DNA from 3 places in the Xanthobacter sediminis genome. Region 2 is predicted to be linked to each of the others. Evidence: predicted binding sites of a transcription regulator. Region 2 holds the regulator's gene; each other region holds the start of a gene.
What was found. Region 2 encodes LexA, which represses DNA repair genes until DNA is damaged. Its sites were predicted from a motif close to TGTTCNNNNTGTGTTCNG; they were not measured.
Positions count from the first base shown of each region.

Region 1: parE (DNA topoisomerase IV subunit B) is a predicted target of LexA. The motif match lies at 2,772-2,789, and genes of this name have one in related genera.
Region 3: V5F61_RS01580 (nucleoid-associated protein) is a predicted target of LexA. The motif match lies at 4,301-4,318, and genes of this name have one in related genera.

Region 1 is NZ_JBAFWH010000002.1:87,300-94,382, reverse strand. Features, by position in the region: gene recJ (single-stranded-DNA-specific exonuclease RecJ) at 1-1,275, opposite strand, end outside; gene V5F61_RS02455 (MgtC/SapB family protein) at 1,400-2,650, opposite strand; gene parE (DNA topoisomerase IV subunit B) at 2,884-4,923, shown strand; gene V5F61_RS02445 (MFS transporter) at 5,048-6,205, opposite strand; gene V5F61_RS02440 (DEAD/DEAH box helicase) at 6,481-7,083, shown strand, end outside.
Region 2 is NZ_JBAFWH010000006.1:245,923-253,005, reverse strand. Features, by position in the region: gene V5F61_RS10690 (HpcH/HpaI aldolase/citrate lyase family protein) at 1-570, opposite strand, end outside; gene V5F61_RS10685 (sulfurtransferase TusA family protein) at 717-974, opposite strand; gene gltX (glutamate--tRNA ligase) at 971-2,386, opposite strand; gene V5F61_RS10675 (ComEC/Rec2 family competence protein) at 2,602-4,827, shown strand; gene lexA (transcriptional repressor LexA) at 4,971-5,684, opposite strand; gene V5F61_RS10665 (molybdopterin molybdotransferase MoeA) at 5,854-7,068, opposite strand.
Region 3 is NZ_JBAFWH010000001.1:397,297-404,379, reverse strand. Features, by position in the region: gene V5F61_RS01595 (hypothetical protein) at 1-680, opposite strand, end outside; gene V5F61_RS01590 (abortive infection family protein) at 677-1,621, opposite strand; gene V5F61_RS01585 (hypothetical protein) at 1,889-3,085, opposite strand; gene V5F61_RS01580 (nucleoid-associated protein) at 3,078-4,085, opposite strand; tRNA gene V5F61_RS01575 (tRNA-Gly) at 4,733-4,807, opposite strand; gene V5F61_RS01570 (DEAD/DEAH box helicase) at 5,010-6,887, opposite strand.

The DNA of each region.
Region 1 (7,083 bases), on a different contig from region 2:
CACCCCCGGCACCGAGCGGCCGGAGCCGGTGCCCGTCGCCCCGTTGAGGGCGATGGCGAAGGCCGGGCGCTGGAAGCGCTCCTTGAGCCGCGAGGCGACGAGGCCCACCACGCCGGGGTGCCAGCCCTCGCCGCTCACCACCACCACCGGCCCCTCGTCGTTGAGGCCGAGGGCCGCCTGGGCTTCCGCCTCGGCGGCGACGACGATGGCCCGCTCCACCTCCTGCCGCTCGGTGTTGAGGCGATCCAGCTCGGCGGCGATGGTCTTCGCCTCCATGGGATCGGAGCTGAGCAGCAGGCGCGCACCGAGGGCGGCATCGCCGATGCGCCCGCCCGCATTGATGCGCGGCCCCAGGATGAAGCCGAGGTGATAGGGCCGCGGCGGCCCGTCGAGCCGCGCCACGTCCATCAGCGCGGTGAGGCCCACGCGGCTGCGCCGCCTGAGGGTAATGAGCCCCTTGGTGACGAAGGCGCGGTTGAGCCCCTTCAGGGGCACCACGTCCGCCACCGTCGCCAGGGCCACCAGGTCCAGCGCCTCCAGCAGGTCTGGCGCCGGCCGCGCGGTGCCGAAATGACCCTTCTGCCGCAGCGCCCGCACCAGCCCCACGGCGGTGATGAAGGTGAGCCCCGCCGCGCACACATGGCCGAGGCCGGAGAGGTCGTCCTCCCGGTTGGGATTGACGATGGCATGGGCGGGCGGCAGCGCCTCGCTCGCCTGATGGTGGTCGATGACCACCACGTCCATGCCGAGGCGCCGCGCGGCAGCCAGCGGCTCTGCGGAGGTGGTGCCGCAATCCACCGTCACCAGCAGCGTCACGCCCTCGGCGGCCAGCGCCTCGATGGCCGGCACGTTGGGGCCGTAGCCTTCGTAGATGCGGTCCGGAATGTGGAAGCGGGGGTCGAGCCCCGCCGCCCGCAGCACCCCCACCAGCAGCGCCGTGGAACAGGCGCCGTCCACGTCATAGTCGCCGAACACGGCCACGCTCTCGCCGCGCATGGCGGCATAAGCGAGGCGCTCCACCGCGGGCGCCATGTCGGTCAAGGTATCGGGATCGGGCAGCAGGGTGCGGATGGCGGGGTCGAGATAGGTCTCCACCTCCTCCAGCCCCACGCCGCGCCCCGCGAGCACGCGGGCCAGCAGCTCGCTCACGCCGTAGCGCTGGGCCATGGCGAGCGCCGTCTGCGCGCCGCGCGCGTCGAGCCGCTCCCGCCAGGCGCGACCGGTGGCGGAGTGCGACACATTGAGGAAGGGGCGATTCGTCAGGGCGATGCTCACGCCGGCATGAAGCCAGAGCGGAAAGGCCGCGTCGAGGCACCCGCGCGCAGGGCCACCATGCGGGCGGGGCACGGTGTTCGAGCGAAGCCCGCGCGGCGCCGACCACAGACCGGCGCCGATGGGATCAGAGCGCGTGCGTCACCAGCAGCATCGCCAGCGCCGCCACGGCGGCCACACCGGTGGCGCCGGCGAAGCGCGCGGTGAAGGCGCGCGTGCCACCGGCCGTGGCGAAGACGACCCGCCCCAGCCCGTTCATTCCCAGCGCGATCAGGATGCACAAGGCCGCGCCCTCCATGGAAAGGCCGTTTCCGGCGAGGCGCGTGGCGTTCAGCGAGGGCACGTCCACGTCCACGAGGCCGGCGACCGCGCTCACCACATAGAGGCTGTCCGGCCCCACCGCTTTCAGCAGAAAGCCGCTGACCGCAGAGACGACGCCGAACAGGGTCGCGAAGGCGGCGAGCGGAGCGACATCGATGGGGTTGCCGAGCGCCGCTTCTCCCCGCGCGCCGGCGCCCCGGCGCATCATGAGCGTGCCGCAGGCGCCGAACCCGGCGGCGGCCGCAAGGGCCGGCGGGCCGAGATGCAAAAGCAGCTCCGGCCGCACCAGCAGGCAGATCACCAGCACGCGCAGCACCGAGACCATCGCCGCCAGCGCCGCGCCTCCCGCCAGCAGGCCCGCGGGCTCGCCACCACTGGCGCGCCGCGCGAAGGCGATGGTGACCGCCGTAGACGACACCATGGCGCCGCCGAGCGCGGAGAAGAGAATACCCTTTTCAGGCCCCGCCACCTTCACCGCCACGTAACCGGCGAACGAGATCGTGGCCGTGAGCACCATGAAAAGCCAGATCTGGCGCGGGTTGATGGCGTCGAACGGGTCTATGGTCCGGTCCGGCAGCAGGGGCAGCACGATGACGGTCATCACCAGCAGCAGCACGGCGGAGCGCAGCTCGGGCCAGGTGAGATGCCGCACCATACGGTGGAGCATCTCCCGCTCGGCAAGCAGGACCGTGACGGCGATGGCCCCGGCGGCGGCGGCCTGGGTGTCGCCCACCACCGCCAGCGCGCCGAGGGCGAACACCAGGATGGCGGCGACGATGCCGGTAATCGAATAGTCGTCATCACGCACCATCTCGCGATACTTGAAGGCGGCGAACAGCGCGCTGGCCGCAAGCCCGGCCACGATCAGCAGCGCCGGGCTCGCCAGCGCCTGGGAGAGGGCGGCGCTGACGCCGCCGAGCAGCCCGATCAAGGCGAAGGTGCGGACGCCGGCGGTGCGGCTGCCCTCTTCTTCCTTGCGCTCGCGCCAGCCGCGCTCCACCCCCACCAGGAGGCCGATGGCGAGGGAGACCGCGAGATGAAAGATCAGATGGTCCATGATGCTCCAGGCCGCTCGGGCGGGACTGCCGCTTCCGCCCGATCCTAACCGAACCGGCGGAGGAGGTCCGCTCTGCGGTCGCCGGCCTCCCCTGGTGAACGCTCAGCTTCGCGCCACGATGTGTTTCTATTTTGTTCCCATCCGGCGCAAGCTCTGCCATCATGTCGCCAGTGACGGTCGCGCCGGAACACGATTCGCGTGCGCGGCCCCCTGCCCTCTGCTATCGACGATCCATGTCCGATACCGACGATCTCTTCGGCTCCGCCTCCCGCTCCCGTGCCGCCGCCAAGGCGCCGGGGCGGAGCAAGGCCACCGCCGTTCCCGCCATGGCCTCCGACTACACCGCCGCCCACATCGAGGTGCTGGAGGGGCTGGAGCCGGTGCGCCGGCGGCCGGGCATGTACATCGGCGGCACGGATGCCAAGGCGCTGCACCACCTGTTCGCCGAGGTGGTGGACAATTCCATGGACGAGGCGGTGGCCGGCCACGCCTCCTTCATCGAGGTGCACCTGGGCACCGACGGCTACCTCACCGTGACCGACAACGGGCGCGGCATCCCGGTGGAGGACCACCCCAAGTTTCCCGGCAAGTCCGCGCTGGAGGTCATCATGACCACCCTGCATGCGGGCGGAAAATTCGACAGCAAGGTCTATGAGACCTCCGGCGGCCTCCACGGCGTCGGCGTGTCCGTGGTGAACGCCCTCTCCGACCACCTGGAGGTGGAGGTGGCGCGCGAGCAGACCCTCTACCGCCAGCGCTTCTCCAAGGGCATTCCCGAGGGCCCGGTGGAGAAGGTAGGCCGCATCACCAACCGGCGCGGCACGCGGGTGCGCTTCCACCCCGACCCCGAGATCTTCGGCCCCGCGCTGCGCTTCGAGCCGGCACGGGTGTTCCGCATGGCGCGGTCGAAGGCCTACCTGTTCGGCGGGGTCGAGATCCGCTGGTCGTGCGACGCGGAGCTTCTCAGGGGCGTCGAGGGCGTGCCGGAGAAGATGGTGTTCCGCTTCCCCGGCGGCCTCAGGGACTATCTCGCCGCCGACCTCGAAGGCCACACCCTGGTGCATCCGGACATCTTCTCCGGCCGCATCCAGAAGCCGGGCGGTCATGGCTCAGTGGAGTGGGCGGTGGCCTGGGTGGCGGATGGCGACGGGGGCATCGCTTCCTACTGCAACACCATTCCCACGCCCGACGGCGGCACCCACGAGAACGGGCTGCGGGCCGCCCTGCTGAAGGGCCTGAAGGACCATGCCGAGCGCTCCGGCCAGGGCAAGCGCGGCGCCGTCATCACCGGCGACGACGTGACCACCGGCTGCGCCGCCATGCTTTCCGTGTTCGTGCGCGAGCCGGAGTTCCAGGGCCAGACGAAAGACCGGCTCGCCACCACGGAAGCCGCGCGCATCGTGGAAAGCGCCTTGCGCGACCCCTTCGACCACTGGCTCGCCGCCAACCCGAACCAGGCGAGCCGGCTACTCGAGCACGTCATAGACCGGGCGGAGGAGCGCCTGCGCCGCAAGCAGGAGCGCGAGATCTCCCGCAAGACCGCGGTGCGCAAGCTCCGCCTGCCGGGCAAGCTCGCCGATTGCTCCAACACCGAGGCGGCCGGTTCCGAACTGTTCATCGTGGAGGGCGATTCGGCCGGTGGCTCCGCCAAGCAGGCGCGCGACCGAAAGACCCAGGCGGTGCTGCCCCTGCGCGGCAAGATCCTCAACGTGGCGAGCGCAGGGCGCGACAAGCTGGCCCAGAACCAGCAGATCTCGGACCTCACCCAGGCGTTGGGCTGCGGCACCGGATCAAGCTACCGCGACACGGACCTGCGCTACGAGAAGGTCATCATCATGACCGACGCGGACGTGGACGGGGCGCACATCGCCTCCCTGCTCGTCACCTATTTCTTCCGTCAGATGCCGCATCTCATCGAGGAGGGGCACCTCTATCTCGCGGTGCCCCCGCTCTACCGCATCACGCAGGGGGCGAAGACGCTCTATGCGCGTGACGATGCCCACAAGGAAAAGCTGCTGAAGAAGGAGTTCGCCGCCAAGGGCAAGGTGGAGGTGGGCCGCTTCAAAGGCCTCGGCGAAATGATGCCGGCCCAGCTCAAGGAAACCACCATGGACCCGAAGACGCGCACCCTCCAGCGCGTGAGCATCCAGGACGCCGAGCGCGCCGCCACCGCCGACATCGTGGAGCGGCTGATGGGCAACAAGCCGGAAGCGCGCTTCGTGTTCATCTCCGAGCATGCCGCCTTCGCGGACGAAGACCTGCTCGACATCTGATCCCAACGGCCCCGGTCTTTGACCGGCGCCAAGCGGGTCGCTCAAGCAAAGCGCGGGCTTGGCCAGAGGGCCAGTGAGAAAAGCTCATCGGGCCCTTTGGCATGAAGGCGGGGCGCCCGCCGCCTCAGCCCGGCTTGGCGCTCCCCCGTGGCGCAAGGCGCGAGGCGGGGTAGGCGAGCGCGATCAACACCGCGCCGGCCATGAGGAACACCGGCTCCACCCCGGCGCGCGCGGCGACCTGCGCCATCACCAGGGCCCCCAGCGCCTGGCCGATGAAGAAGGATGACGCGAACAGCGCCACCGCCGAGCCGCGCGCCTCCGGGGCCAGCTCCGTGGCGAGGATCTGCAACACGTTGTGCAGCATATAGAAAGTGAAGCCGCCGAGGGCGAACAACCCCGCCACCATCACGAGGTTCGGCACCAAAGCGGAGGCGATGAACAGCAGGCCGAGGCTCACGGCGCCCACGCCCATCATTCCGCCGAGGCCGAGGGTGCGCACAAGCAGCGGCACCGCGAGGCTGTAGAAGGCGCCACCGATGGCGAAGGCGGCGAGCACCAGCCCGGCCTCCACCGCATCGCCCAGCCCGTGGGCCACCATCAGCGGCGCCACCATGGGAAACACCCCGAACGAGAAGGCGCCCTCGATGGCCACCACCCCGTAGACCTTGATGGAAAGGGGATTGCGCAGCACCGTGCCGTAGCGGGCGAGGGACGCGCCGAAGGACAGCGGCTCGCTCGCTTTGAGCTCCTTGATGCCGAGGAAAGCGGCGAGCGCCGCCGCGCCGGCGACGATACTCGCCGTGGCGAACACCTCCCGCCACCCCACCCATGCGGCGATGAAGCCAGAGGCCGCAGAGCCCAGGAGCTGCCCCAGCACCAGCGCCAGCAGGATGCGGCTGAGCGCCAGGGGGCGCCTGTCGAAGCTCACCCGGTCCCCCACCATGGCCAGCACCACCGGGATGATGCCCCCGGCGAAGGCGCCGGAGAACACCCGCGCGGCCAGCAGCATGTGGTGGCCCGTCGCCAGCGCCGAGGCGGCGAGGCCGAGCGTCAGCAGCACCAGATTGAACCGCACGAGGCGCACCTTGCCCACCGCATCGCCGATGGGGCCGAACACGAGCTGCATGGTGGCGTAAGGCAGGGTGAAAGCGCTCGCCAGCATGGCCACCTGCTGCAGCGTCACGTTCAGATCGGCCGCGAGGATGTTGAGCATGGGGTCCACGGCCCGCATGGAAAAGGTGCTCGCGAAGGTGGCGAGGCCGAGAACGAGCAGGAAGGGCATGGGAGGAACCGGGGCAGGACGGGAGCGGAATACAGCCCTCCTCCAAGACGGCGGGCAGGTCAATACGCCGCATGCGCGCCATGAGCCCCGCCCTGCGTTGCGCTGACGAAACGGGAAGGCTGACGTACGCATTGACATGCCGTTTGTTTTTCATATGGTGCTAACCGTCGTCCGAGTTATGTCGAATCCAAGCGCGCCGACCGACGACCACTCGTCTGAGCCCGTACGGCACGGGACGTTCGATCAGCGGCGCGCCGCCGCATCCAAAAGATGCAATGTCATTTTCCGAACTCGGCCTGAGCGAGAAGGTTCTCGCGGCTGTCGCCGACACGGGCTATACGCAGCCCACACCCATTCAGGCCCAGGCCATTCCGCATGTGCTGGCGCGCCGAGACGTGCTCGGCATCGCGCAGACCGGAACCGGCAAGACTGCGGCCTTCACCCTCCCCATGCTGACGCTGCTGGAGCAGGGGCGCGCTCGGGCACGCATGCCCCGCACCCTGATTCTGGAGCCGACGCGCGAGCTTGCCGCCCAGGTCGAAGAAAACTTCGTCCGCTACGGCAAGAACCATAAGCTGAACGTGGCGCTGCTCATCGGCGGCGTCTCGTTCGGCGACCAGGACTCAAAGCTCCTGCGCGGCGTTGACGTGCTCATCGCCACCCCCGGCCGCCTGCTCGACCATGTGGAGCGCGGGCGGCTCCTGCTCTCCGGCATCGAGGTGCTCGTCATCGACGAGGCCGACCGCATGCTGGACATGGGCTTCATCCCGGACATCGAGCGCATCTGCAAGCTCGTGCCCTTCACCCGGCAGACGCTGTTCTTCTCGGCCACCATGCCGCCGGAGATCCAGCGCCTGGTGGACCAGTTCCTGTCGAGC
Region 2 (7,083 bases):
CATGGCGCGGGAGGCCGCGAGATCGGCCGGGCCGAGGCTCATGCCATGCATGCGCGGGGATGCGGCCGCGATCTCCTCCACGTTCTTCACGCCTTCGGCCGTTTCCAGGATGGCGTGGATGAGGATGGGCTTGCGCACAGCGTGCTTGGCTTCGAGCTGCGCCAGGAGCTGGTCGAGATAGTGGATGTCCCACGCACCCTCCACCTTCGGCAGCATGATGACGTCGAGCTTGTTGCCGATAGCCGAGACGATCTCGACGATGTCGTCGAGCACCCAGGGGCTATTGAGGCAGTTGATGCGGGTCCACAGGCCCGTGGAGCCGAAATCGGTGGCCTGGGCCATCTCGATGAAGCCCTTGCGGGCGGCTTCCTTGGCGTCGCTCGGGATGGCGTCCTCGAGGTTGCCGAGCACGACATCCACCTGCTTGGCGATATCCGACACCTTGGCGCGCATCTTTTCCAGGTGCGGCGGCACGAAGTGGATCATGCGCTCCAGACGCACCGGCAGCTCGCGATAGGGCGCGGGCGCGCCGATGGCGAGCGGCTTGAAGAACTGACGCGGAAGCTTCATGTCATCCCCCTGGCGCCGGACGGGGGGAAGGCTCCCCCACTGGCCGGGCACATTTCGAGCGGCACTGCACCATAGCTTGCACCGCTCCGCAACGCCGCTCACGCCGCGGCCGGCGGTCTTGCCCACAGCAGGCAGGCTTTCCCGGCTCAGCCCGCCTTGCGAAGGGTGAAGGTCAACCGTCCCGCGTCCACCACCCGGCTCTCAAGAACGGCGCCGGTCTCCTGGGCCACATGTGGAATATCGATCACCGCCATGGGGTCCGTGCAGGTCACCACCAGCCGGGCGCCCGGCGGCAGGGCCGAAAGGGCCTTGCGCGTGCGCAGGGCCGGCAACGGGCACTTCAACCCCATCAGGTCCAGCGCCACGGGCTCGGCCTCGGGCGCCGGCCTGCGCAGGCGGATCATCGCGCCTGGTCCTTCAGCCGCGCGAGGCTCTCCTCGCGGCCGAGCACGGCGAGCACGTCGAAGACGGGGGGCGAGGTGGTCTTGCCGGTGAGGGCGGCGCGCAGGGGCTGCGCCACGGCGCCGAGCTTCACGCCCGCCTGCTCGGCATAGGCGCGTACCACCGCCTCGGTGGCGGCCGCGCTCCACTCGGCGGCTTCCAGCAGCGGCAAGAGACGGCCGAGGTGCGCGCGGCCTTCCTCGGTGAGCAGGGCGCCCGCCTTCTCCTCCATGGGCAGCGGGCGCTCAGCGAAGATGAACTCGGCGTTGTCGAGCAGCTCCACCAGCGTCTTCGCACGCTCCTTCAGGCTGGGCATGGCGGCGGCGAGCTGGGCGCGGCGCTCCGGCGTCATGCGGGCGAGCCGGCGGGCGGCGTCGGGCAGGTGCGGCACCAGCGCCTCGACCGCGGCGAGAAGCTCGGCGTCGGAGGAGCCGCGCATGTACTGGCCGTTGAGGCTCTCCAGCTTCTGGAAATCGAACCGGGCGGCGGAGCGGCCCACCTTGTCGAGGTCAAAGTAGCGGACCATGTCCTCGGTGGAGAACACTTCCTGGTCGCCATGGCTCCAGCCCAGGCGCACGAGGTAGTTGCGCAGCGCCGCCGGCAGGTAGCCCATGTCGCGGTAGGCATCCACGCCGAGCGCGCCGTGGCGCTTGGAGAGCTTGGCGCCGTCCGGCCCGTGGATGAGCGGGATGTGCGCCATGCGCGGCACCTCCCAGCCGAGGGCGCGGTAGATCTGGGTCTGGCGGGCGGCGTTGGTCAGGTGGTCGTCGCCGCGGATGATGTTGGTCACACCCATGTCGTGGTCGTCCACCACCACCGCGAGCATATAGGTGGGCGTGCCATCCGAGCGCAGCAGCACGAGGTCGTCGAGGTCCTTGTTGGGGAAGGTGACGGTGCCCTGCACCATGTCCTCGATCACCGTCTCGCCCTCGCGCGGCGCCTTCAGGCGGATCACAGGAGCGCGGCCTTTCGGCGCCTCGGAGGGGTCGCGGTCGCGCCAGCGGCCGTCATAGCGCGGCGGGCGGCCTTCCTTGCGGGCGAGTTCGCGCATTTCCTCCAGCTCTTCCGCCGAGGCGTAGCAGCGATAAGCATTGCCCTGCGCCAGCATGTCTTCCACCGCCTGGCGATGCCGCTCGGCGCGGGCGAACTGGTAGATGGGGTCTCCATCCCAGGTGATGCCGAGCCAGGAGAGCCCTTCCAGGATCGCGTCGATGGCCTCCTTGGTGGAGCGCTGGCGGTCGGTGTCCTCGATGCGCAGCAGCATCCGGCCGCCCTTGGCCTTGGCATAAAGCCAGTTGAACAGCGCCGTGCGGGCGCCGCCGATGTGCAGGAAGCCGGTGGGGGAGGGGGCGAAGCGGGTGACGATCTCGGACATGGCGCACTCGAACCTGGGGCACCCGCCGCCCAAGGGCGCCCCGTGGGGCGCGGGCGGCGGAAACGGGGCAGGGCGCGCCGCAGGCTCCGCGACGAGACGACCGTGGCGCGCGCGAGGCGCCCGTGTAGCATAGCCGCACCGCACAAGGAACATGCGCGCGGGGCGGAGCAATGCGGGCGGGGTCGGGGGATGGCGAGAGAGGCCATGGAGGCGGCGTGACGCCGCGCTCCCGTGCGCGCGCCATCGCCGTGCCCATCGGCGCGCGATCTGCGAGCCTGCGCGTCGAGCCATTGTGGCATGCATTCGCCGCGAGGTTCCGCGCCGATCTCGCAGTCGAGGCCGAATCCGGCCGCCTTGTCCTGTGGCTTCCGGTAGCCTTCACCACCGGCATCCTCGCTTATTTCGGAGCTGCCCACGAACCCTCACTCGCCGCGGCCCTGGCGCTGACGCTCGCGCTTGCCGCTGCGACATGGGCCGCGCGACGGCAGGCCGTGCTTTGCGCCATACTCGCCGGCCTGTGTGCCTTTTCCACCGGGTTTTCGGCCGGCTGCGTGCGCACCAGCCTCATGATGCATGAGGCGCTGGCGAGTCCGCCGGCCTTTCCGATCCGGCTCTCCGGCTATGTGGAGCGCGTGGAGCGGCGCGTGGGCAGTGATCGCATCTTGCTGCGGCTCGATCCGGGCCCGATCCGTGGCATTGAGGGTCCGCCGCCGCGCCTGGTGCGCCTGTCGCTGAAGCGCGGCAGCGCACCCGAGGTGGGGGCGCACATCACACAGCTCGTCCGGCTGCTGCCGCCTCTCGGCCCGGCCATGGCCGGGGCGCACGACTTCGGCCGAGCGACATGGTTCCAGGGCATCGACGCCGTGGGCTTCGGGCTCGGGCCACCGAAGCTTAGCCCGGCACCGGTGGAAATTCCCATCCAGGTCCGGCTCTCGGCCCTGGTCGGCGATATCCGCGCCGCCCTTGGTGCACGCATCCGCGCCGTGCTCCACGGCACGCCGGCGGAGATCGCTGTGGCACTGGTCGCCGGGGACCGCTCGGCGATTCTCCCGCAGGTGGAGGAGAGCATGCGTGTGTCGGGCCTCACCCACGTCCTCTCCATCTCGGGTCTCCATATGGCGCTCGTGGCCGGCACCCTGTTCGCGTTGGCGCGGGGCGTGCTTGCGCTGGTGCCGGCTTTGGCGCTGGGTTGGCCCATCAAGGCCACCGCTGCGCTGCTCGCGATCTCGGGTAGCGCCTTCTACCTCGTGCTGTCCGGAAACGACGTTCCGGCGCAGCGCTCGTTTGTGATGACGGGCCTGGTGCTTGCAGGTGTTCTCGCCGGACGCAGGGCGCTCACCCTGCGAACCATCGCCGTGGCCGCCGTGGTGGTCCTGGGCCTCACGCCGGAAGCCGCCCTGGATCCGGGACCGCAGATGTCCTTCGCCGCCACGCTGGCTCTGGTGGCCGCCTATGAGCGGTTGCAGCCCCTGCGCGCCTTGCCCCGGCCCGAGGGCCTGCCTGCGCGCATTCTCATGCTGCCTTTGGTGTTCGTCGCCGGCACCGTGGTGACCGCGCTGGTGGCCGGCTTCGCGAGCGGGCCTTACGGCGCTTTCCATTTCCAGCGCTTCGCACCGTATGGAGTGCTCGCAAATCTCGTCGCGATGCCCGCCGTTTCGCTGCTCGTCATGCCCTTCGGCCTTCTCGGCGTGCTGCTCATGCCGTTCGGATGGGATGGGCTGGCATGGCCGGTGATGGGAGCCGGCATCGAGATCATGGTGGCGGTGTCCGACCGGGTCGCGGCGTTGCCTGGAGCCGATGCGCGAATCTACACCGTGAACACGGCGGCCCTTCTTTGGTTCACAATGGCGCTGCTCGCGCTCTGTCTGCTGCGCGGGCTGCCGAGTCTCCTCGCAGTGCCTGCGCTGGCTGTCGCGATCCTGGTGTCGGGCGCGCCACCCGCGCCGGATGTGTTGGTGGCGCCCAACGCTGCAGCCGTGGCCGTGCGCAGCGCCGATGGGCGCCTGTCGGTCATCGGCGCGAAAGGCCAGAAAATGATGGTGGAGCAGTGGCTCGCGCAAGAGGGCGCGCGGCGCACCGTGAACGGCACAGCCCTCGAAGCCGGTTTCACCTGCGATCCCCTGGGCTGCGTGGCCCCCCTGCCGGGAGGCGGAACGCTCGCGGTCTCCCGCAAGCCCGAGGGCCTTGCGGCAGATTGCCTGAACGCGAAGATCGTGGTGACGCAGGAAGCTCCGCCCCGTGGCTGCCCCGCCCGTGTGCTGACGCCGAAGGAGCTGGAGCGCACCGGCACGATTGCCTTCTTTCTGGAGCAGGGAGCTCTGCGCGAGCAGCCCGCCCGTGATCCGGCGGTCCACCGCCCCTGGATGCCGCCGCCGGCTGCTCCCCGAATGCCGGAAGGGAGGAGCAGGGGCGCCGAGGTCGACGACGCAGCCAGCGAATGAGCATCCCCTCAATCGCCGCCCACAGCCGTGCTCGAAGGCGACATCCTGTGGCTTCTGGAGGCCGCCTGGCCATGTCCCTGGCAGGAGGCCGGAGGAGGGTTCGCCCGCGACGGCCCGGGCCTGGTGAACGCGGCCTCAAGATATCAGTATCGCCGCATGAGCCCCACGAGCCTGCCCTGGATGCGCACGCGATCCGGCCCGAATATGCGCGTTTCATAGGCGGGGTTCGCGGCTTCCAGCGCAATGGAGGCGCCCTTCTTGCGCAGGCGCTTCAAGGTGGCCTCCTCCTCGTCCACCAGGGCGACGACGATGTCTCCCGTGTCCGCGCTGTCACACTTGCGGATCAGCACCGTGTCGCCGTCCAGGATGCCGGCCTCGATCATGCTGTCGCCGCGCACCTCAAGGGCGAAATGCTCGCCCTGGCCGAGCATCTCCGGCGGTACGTTCAAGGTGGCGCTGCGGCTTTGAATGGCCGAGATGGGGGTGCCCGCGGCGATGCGGCCCATGACCGGCACCACGACGCTCTGGCCGGTTTCCTCCTCGTCGTCGGCCGGGGGGCGCACCTTACCGAGGCTCCCCTCGATCACGGAGGGCGAAAAGCCGCGTCCGCCGCTGCGCTGGGTGGCGAGGCCCGGGGCGACGCTGTCCGGCAGCCGCACGACCTCCAGCGCCCGCGCCCGGTTGGGCAGGCGGCGGATGAAGCCGCGTTCCTCCAGAGCGGTGATGAGACGGTGGATGCCGGACTTGGACCGCAGGTCCAGTGCTTCCTTCATCTCATCGAAGGACGGGGGCACCCCCGTCTCCTTCAGTCGCTCATGGATGAAGCGAAGCAGATCATATTGCTTGCGCGTCAGCATCTCACCCCCCGTTTCCGGTGCTGCCGGCCAACTGCGGCGCGGGTCGTCATCCCTCCGAAAGCGGGAAGACCGCCTGCGGCAGCGTCGCAAATAATGCGAAACAAATCATGAACAGCTTCTATCTGTTCCTTTTGTGTTCCGCAAGGGTGAAGATGTGGTTAACGGTAGCCTAATCGTGGAACGGAATGATCTCGCAGGGATCGCCCGCCTTGGCCGCCGCTGCGAACGGTGCGCGGACCAGCAGGCAGTCGGCCGAGGAAAGTACGCTCAGCATGGCGCTGTCCTGCGATACGGCTGGCGTCACGCGGATGGAACCGTCGGCATCGTGCTCCATGTGGGCACGCATGAAGTCTCGCCGCTGGTCATTGGCGGGCACGTCCACGGCGAGGCGCGCCGGCGCGGTGTGCACGCCCGCGGCCACATCGCCTTGCAGGGCGCGGACCAGGGGCTCAAGGAACAGCAGCGCGCAGACGTGGGAGGAGACCGGATTACCGGGCAGGCCAAGCACGCGGACTGCGCCACGGCTGCCGTACATCAGCGGCTTGCCAGGCCTGAGCGCGATCTTGTGCACATAGAGATCCACGCCCTCGGCGCGCAGGGCCGGCGCCATGAGGTCGTGGTCCCCCACGGAGGCGCCGCCGGAGGACACCACCAGGTCGAAGGCGCCGCTCAATGCCCGCGCGACGATGGCGCGAATGTGGGCGAGGTCGTCGCCCACGAGGCCGAGGTCGGTGACCTCGGCGCCGGCCTGGGTGGCGAGGGCGGCGAGCCCGAAGGCGTTGGAAACCACGATTTCCCCCGGCGCGCCAGTTCCGCGGCCGGGCAGCACCAGCTCGTCGCCGGTCTGGATGAGGGCGACGCGGGGCCGGCGCGCCACCGGGAGGAAGGCATGGTCCATGGCCGCGGCGAGCATGATGTCGCGGCTGGTGAGGCGCCGGCCGGCCGTGAGGCCCGGCGCGCCTTCCTGGAAATCACACCCACGCTTGCGCACGTTGCGCAGGGCGGCCGTGGGCGCCGTGGTGGCCACGCGATCACCCTCGCGGGTGGTGTTTTCCTGGATCACCACCGTGTCGGCCCCCTCGGGAACCACTGCGCCGGTGAAGATACGCACGGCCTCCCCCGCGCCGACGCTGCCGCCGAAGGGACGGCCGGCGGCGGATTCGCCGATGACCGTGAGGGACGCGGGTGTCCGCGCGATGTCAGCGCCGCGCACGGCATAACCGTCCATGGCCGACATGTCGGCTGGCGGCTGCGTGCGGCGGGCGATCAGATCCGCGGCCAGGACGCGGCCGGCGGCCACCTCCACCGGCACGTCCTCCACTGAGAGGGTGGTGACCTCGTGGGTCACGCGGCTCATGGCCTCCTCAACGCTCATCAGCGCCATGGCGCGCTTCCTCTC
Region 3 (7,083 bases), on a different contig from region 2:
ACAAACAACTCAGTACGGCTCTTGAACTGTTTCGATCCATAACCCGGCTGCGTTACGATCAGGCCATCGATACAGCGGGTGAACTGGTGGATCCGGTCGAGCAGCTCTCGTTGCGCCTTCGTTTCCACGAAGAGATGTCGAATCCGGTTCAGGCGCCAGCGTCCCCCGGGCACGTCGGTCGCATTGAAGGCGACCAAGTGCTCCCCAAGCTGCGCGGCGGCCTTAAGACTGGCCCCGGAAATGGAGGGATAGGGGACGATCATGCCAGGAGGTGGGAAATCCAATTCGCTGTGCTCGAAAATGCCAATCTCCCCACCCTCGCGGGCACCCGTGAGCAAATTGGGCTTGTGTGCCGGAGAAAAGAGGCAGGTCATGAGGAGGCCGACATAGAAGGACCAGACCCGACTTTGGAGTATTTGGTTCTCAGCATCGAGAACCGCTGCCTTCTTGGATTTCATGGTGCTCAATAAGAACAAGTTGCAACCGCTGATCTCCTCACAACGGACGCTCCCAAGCCATTCCTGCCATAGTGGTGGCACCTGAAAATTCGCGTCGGTCAGAAACGACAGGTTCGGCATCATAGCCCCCCGCGGGACGCCATCTTCCAAATTCACGCTCAAGCCGATAAGCGCATATTTTTCGTCGTGGCCGAGCCAATCCTCCTGCGATCGCTCATTCATTGGCGATTCCACGGTCTCGGTTTCTCTGCAGATGTGCTCGACACTGGGGTTTGCATGGGTGCGCTATATATCTCATAGAGAAACACGCCGAGCGCGACCGCTGTATTGACGGCGAGGCGCGCAACCGAGGTAGGGGGTCGGGGAGCGTCAGGCACATGTCCGTGGCCCGATCCTAATTGACCGCGAAGTTCCGCGACGCCTTGGGTAATGCTGGAGAGCCCACTCAGCGTTTGTCTGAGGGTATCGCCCGTTTGAGAGGACACTGATAGGTTTAACGCCTCACGGGTCGCCTTCACCAACTGTGGCAGTGTTTCGGAACCGCGCGGCGGCGTTCCGCGCGCCGTGAGAATGCCCTTACAAATGGACTCGACGAATTCCTTGGCGGAACCAATCGCCAAAGATGGATCGGCCTCGACCGCTGTCTCCATGCGGGTGATGAGCACCGAAATGTGCTCCGAGGACAATTCATCGGCAACTTTCCGGGCGGCGGCCACTTGCGCCACACCACCTAGGCGCCGTCGCGCCGCATAAATCGGCTTTCCGGAAACGTAGGTGTTCGGCACGAGTTCGAACCCGTCCACATGAAGATGCCGATTGAAGATTCCCAGCAGCTCGCCGACCACCTGAGCATCGGACTGGACAATTGGGTGCAACATCTCGCACAGAAAGGTGAGGAGAATTTCATCCTGGCACCGTAGAAGGTCAAGCCGCACATCGTCGTAGACCCAGTCATTGGTCCAGTCCTGAAAGCGTTCCCGATGCATCCAGATATCACCGGCCATATGTGGCTGGCGGTGGTCATCCGAGGGAAGCGTCTTCAGATCGAAAATGCGGCCGAGAAAGTCAGATTCGGCCAGCCTGCCCGACCAGGGCGCGTTGCGCAGGCGCAATTCGTCAAACAGGTTGCGCCGGGTAACTTCGGAAATGGTCCGACTGGTCATAGTTGGTCATAAACCGAGTTGGCAGTTGCACGGCATCGCGCCTGAATGCGCGAAGAATCAGACTAGGTCAGCCACCGCAACCGGTGAAAGCCCCGATAGCATGGGCCGCCTTGGTGCGGCTGATCGGCAGCGCGCGCCACGGCACATCGCTGATGGACGAGTCGGCGGACGTCGAGGGTTCGCGCCCAAAGCGGCGACAGACTATTCACCTTCCTGAATAAGAAAGGCGAGCCTAGGTGCCGGGACATTTCGGCATCTGCGTCACCCTTACAGCCATGCAGCGGCGATGCAGGTGCTGATCTCAACCGGCGTAATCCGGAGGAAGACGTAGGTGGCGAAAGCCGCGCCGGCGATCGCCACGACGCCGATCCCGATCAGGGCCGCGCGATGCCAGCAAATCCGACCACCGAGCTTTGAGAACAGATCCATGAATTGCGCTGCGATTGCCGCATAATCCTGCTCGAGGCGTTTCCTCTGACCGTCAATCTCCTGGCTGATCGACCCAAGAGTGACCCACTGGTTAACGATCGCGATCGCAAGCAGCCCCACGAATATCCAGGCACCGCCTAGAATGGCGATGTTCGTCCAAAACTCGAGGCCGCATGACTTCGCGGTCTTCAGCTGAGACGCGACAATGACGGTCGCCACGGGAATTCCCAGCAGCTGCCCCTGGATGTCGATCAGCGTCTTATGGATCTTGCTGACATAGTCGACGCGAGCGGCCTCAATTTCGCCGCGGATCTTTGCGTATGAGAAGCTTGAGGCGAACAGCTTGTAGCCGTTGCGCACCTCCTTCTCCATCTCGTCCAGATTGTCCAGAAGGTAGGTGAACCGGCTCGCGGCGGAGCGCGGCGCGCTCAGCCGACAGATCGACTCGCTCAGGATCGCAAGCTTCTGGTCGATGTGGACGTCGTCCGCGAAATGGCCGAGGAGACGGTCCGCATCGCTCATGGAAAGGCGCTTCAGCAGAGCGACGTCGTAGACGACTGGCGTCACGAACTTCCCCTCATGGATGAAGACGAGCTCTTCCCTGATCTCGTCAAGATAGGCTGCAGCCTTAACGAAGAGCGCGACAATCTCGAGTGCCGTGCGGTAGCGCGTGATCTCGTCCGGCACTGGCGTGGTCGAATGATCCAAAGCGCCTTCTATGATGAAATATGTGTCAGGCTCCTTGAGCCGCGCCCGACGACTCTCTAGCAACTCGTCGAGCGATCGGACGATTCGTCCGATCGACAGGCGCGGCGGACCGACACGGATCCGCACTTCGTCGCCAATGCGCAGTTTCGCAGGATCCGAAAGCGGCTCAATGCCGGCGGCCTTGCCAATCTCGGGCTGTGTATAAATCTCTCGAAGGTCCGTCAGGACCTCGCCGGTGGCGATCGCAAGCGAGCCATCTTCGCCGCGAGGGTCAAACCGCGTTGCGCGGTAGATCGCCAGCAGGCGATCAAACCCGAGCTCAGACATCCAGAATCTCGTGCCGTAGCTCGGCCGCGAAATCCTCGGGCAGATCCTTTAGTATCAGGACGTTCTGTTTCGGGTCGTAATCGACCTTGCCCTGGTGGATGGCGCTCCGCTCGAAGGCGACGCTCCAGTATGGAGTTTCGCGTTTGAGCTTTACCAAAGACCCAAGCGCCGATCTGTGCGGCACGAAGCCATCGTTGAGGCCACGGTCCGGGTCGACGAGGAACGACAGCAGTGGTTCGGGATCGTCGGGCACAACCGCATTTGATAGCGTTTCGAATGCAAGCGGCTGCTTCTCGCGCGCGATCTGGTCGCAGAAATCTTTGGCCTTGGACAGGAATCCCTCGCGCTCTGGCGGCTTCATGTTCTGAGCGTCAGCGAAAGCCTTGAGAGCCTCGACGAGGTCGTTCGTATCCTGGCGATCTTGGACTGTGGTGTCGCATCCGAGGAAGGTTTTGAAGTAGTCTGAGACCTCTCCTTTTCCCTTCAGGAAGCTGATGTAGCGGTCTTCCTTGGCCGCCCACCCGGTCAGGCTGATGCGTCCGGCGAAGCGGAATCCTTCGATGTCGAGGTGTTCGGCGTCTTTGACGTCGTAGGTCTTGGTCAGGGTCGCACCGAGCTTGTTGGACACGACCGCAACGAGGAGGAACTGCCGCTCGTCCCGCTCGAGATGCGCAAAGAAGACAAACCCGCCCGAAGCGGCATTCTGGCTGGACGCATGAACCCTGAGCGTTTCCATCAGGCGCGAGATGAAATCGGGGAAGCCCGCCCCCTTCGTCGCGACATAATCTTCCAGATGTTTCTGCGTGGGAGCCACATCCGCCGCGGTCGAGAACTTGCCGTGAGATTTCGAGGCGCGGCGTTTGTAGAGATCGAATAGCTGGGCGGTCACCCGATCGATCGTGGGAGTGATCGCGAGCTGCTCCTGGCCGAACTTCACGCGAAAGCCGGTGTCGGCGCGCTCGAGCTCATGTACCGCGACGTGGAAGATCCCGTCAGCCACCAAACTCTCCACAGCTTCTCCCTGGGGTCACCGGCCACCGCCGTCCCTAGGGCTATCGTATTGGGTATTCAAGGATCTGGAGTCGACCAGGCCTTGGCCAATCGCATTTCTACACTTGCATCCACGGATTGAAAGACGTGCGCACAAAGCAATTTTAAAGAGGGTTCACTTTCCGCTTGAGCGGCCCTTAGAAGGAGGAGACTTAAGCCGTAAATGAGAACAAAATAAGAACATTTGCAGTCCGATTGCAACATTTGAAGGTCGATCCGAACGTCGTGCGGCGTCCCGCATCTGCGGGAGAATCGCCTTCGCTGGAACGAGCAATCCGATCCAACCCAACGGAGGCGCCGTCGCGTTCGTACTGCGCCGTCTGACTTGAACGCAGCCCGTAGGCCCTCCGCCGCGGTCTTGGCGCGCTCAGTGATCATCGCTTCGGTATGAGCCACCGCCGTCCAACCCCGTCTCGAGGTCAGAGTGTCCGCCAGATCAGCTGCATCCTCCAAAGCGAGATTCACCTGCGGTTTTCCACAGGGGGAGAGCTGGTGACCACTCCCGACATCGGTGGTCACCAAGTGGTCACCAAGCCAAAAACGACAAAGCCGCCTCTCAGCGGCTTCGCTATAAGCTATTGATTATTTTGAAAGTTTTGGAGCGGGCGAAGGGATTCGAACCCTCGACCCCAACCTTGGCAAGGTTGTGCTCTACCCCTGAGCTACACCCGCATCCATCCGCCGCGCCATGCTCGGCGCCAGCGGTTCGCTCATATGGCAGCAGCCGAGGCCGAATGCAATGCCCTTGATGTCCGCGGGCCCTACTGCTTGTGGATGACGTCGCCGTCAGGCGCGCAGAAGGGGTCGCGAGAGGTCATCAATACCACGCGTTTCTGGCCTCACCCGCCTCGGGGAGCGGCGCAACGCGCTGCGCTCAGGTCCGCGGTGTCCGCTTTCCCTTTGGCTTTCCCGCGAAAGCATCGGGGCGCCGGCTTTTCGGCTGACGCTCACCTTTGCCCTGCCCCGAAGGCTTGGCGTCGCGCGATTTTTCGAACGCGGCCTTGCCGTGCCCAGCCCTGCCTTCCGCGGACCTCCCCTGCGCGGGTTCATCGCGGAATTTCCTGCCCCTGAACGGCTTCTCGTGCGGCGCCCTCTCCTGAACCGGTTTGCCGCGCATGGGCTTGCTGCGGGCGGGACGCTCTGTCTGCCCCGCCGGGGGGCCGCCAGGCAGCGGCTCGATGATCACGTCTTCCTCGTCCGCCTTCCGCACCGCTTTTGCGAAGCGGTCCGCAGCAGCGAGGCTGACCTCGAAAGCCGTCTCCTCATCCAGGACGCGGATGAAGCCGATATCCTTGCGCGTCACGTTTCCGCGCCGGCAGATCAGCGGCAGCAGCCATTTCGGGTCGGCATTGTTGCGGCGGCCGACATTGAGGCGGAACCAGACACTGCCCCCGCCCGAGGCGCCGCCGAAATCCCGGTCGGCCGCGCGGTCGCGCACCGAACGCGACATCCCGGGATCAGTGACCTCCTCGGGGGCCGGCAAGCCGGCGCGGTAAAGGCGCGCCAGCGCCGCGGCCAGATGCTCGGGCGAGTACGCCGCGAGCAGCGCGAGGCCGGCGCCGGTGTCGTCCTCGGTCGGCTCCTCGGTGATGAGGGCATCGCTCAGCATGCGTTCATGGTCGAGCTTGCGGATCTCCTCCGCGGTCGGCGGGCCGGACCACACTGCATTGATGCCCAGCCCCCGCAGCAGGTCTTCCGTCCGGCGGCGGCGGAAGGGGGGCACCAGCAGCACGCTCACGCCCTTGCGGCCCGCGCGGCCCGTGCGTCCGCTGCGATGCTGCAGGCTTTCCGCATCGTTCGGCAGGTCCGCGTGAATGACGAGGCCGAGATTCGGCAAATCGATGCCGCGCGCGGCGACATCGGTGGCGACACAGACCCGTGCCCGCCCGTCCCGCAGGGCCTGCAAGGCGTGATTGCGGTCGTTCTGGCTTAGCTCGCCGGACAGCGCCACCGCAGAGAATTGCCGCTCCTGGAGCATGGCATGCAGGCGCCGCACGGCCTCGCGCGTGTTGCAGAACACGATGGCAGTGGGCGTATCGTAATAGCGCAGCACGTTGACGACCGCGTGCCCGACCTCCGTCGGAGCGACGCGCATGGCGCGGTACTCGATATCGGCGTGACCGCCATCAGCGCTTGCTACCTCGATGCGAAGCGCAGCGCGTTGATAGCGCTTGGCCAGCGTGATGATTCCCCGTGGCATGGTCGCGGAGAACAACAGGCTGCGCCGCTCCGGCGGGGTGGCGAGAAGAATGAACTCGAGATCATCGCGGAAACCGAGGTCGAGCATTTCGTCGGCTTCGTCCAGCACCACCACCCGCAGCGCGGAAATATCCAGCCGTCCGCGCTCCAGATGGTCGCGCAGGCGTCCGGGGGTGCCGACGACGATATGAGCGCCCTGGCCGAGCTGGCGCTGCTCCTGGCGCGGGTCCATGCCGCCGACACAGGACACGATGCGCGCGCCGGTCCCCGCGTAGAGCCACGCGAACTCCCGCTGGACCTGCAGCGCCAGCTCGCGGGTGGGGGCCACCACCAGCGCCTGCGGCACGGTCGCCGGCCCAAATCGCTCGGTGGAGCCCAGCAGCGTCCCGGCCATGGCGAGGCCATAGGCGACGGTCTTGCCGGAACCGGTCTGGGCGGACACCAGAAGATCGCGCTCCGCCGCCTCGGGCGCCAGCACGGCCAGTTGCACCGGCGTCGGATTGTTGTAGTCCCGTTCCGCCAGGGCGCGGGCGAGCGCCGGATTGGTCGTCATGAAAGGCACGGCTGGTTCCACCTATCTCGCGTTATCGTCAGGCGTCGAAGGGGAGCCATCGGAAAGGGTCTGAAACGCCTTCCTAATAGGATGAGGGCGGAGATGCCACAGGCGAAGCGGCGCGCCTCCGCCGCGCAGAGCCATTATTCGACGGGCATGCGCAGCCAGACACCATGCCAGCTCTCGAAGTTCTCAA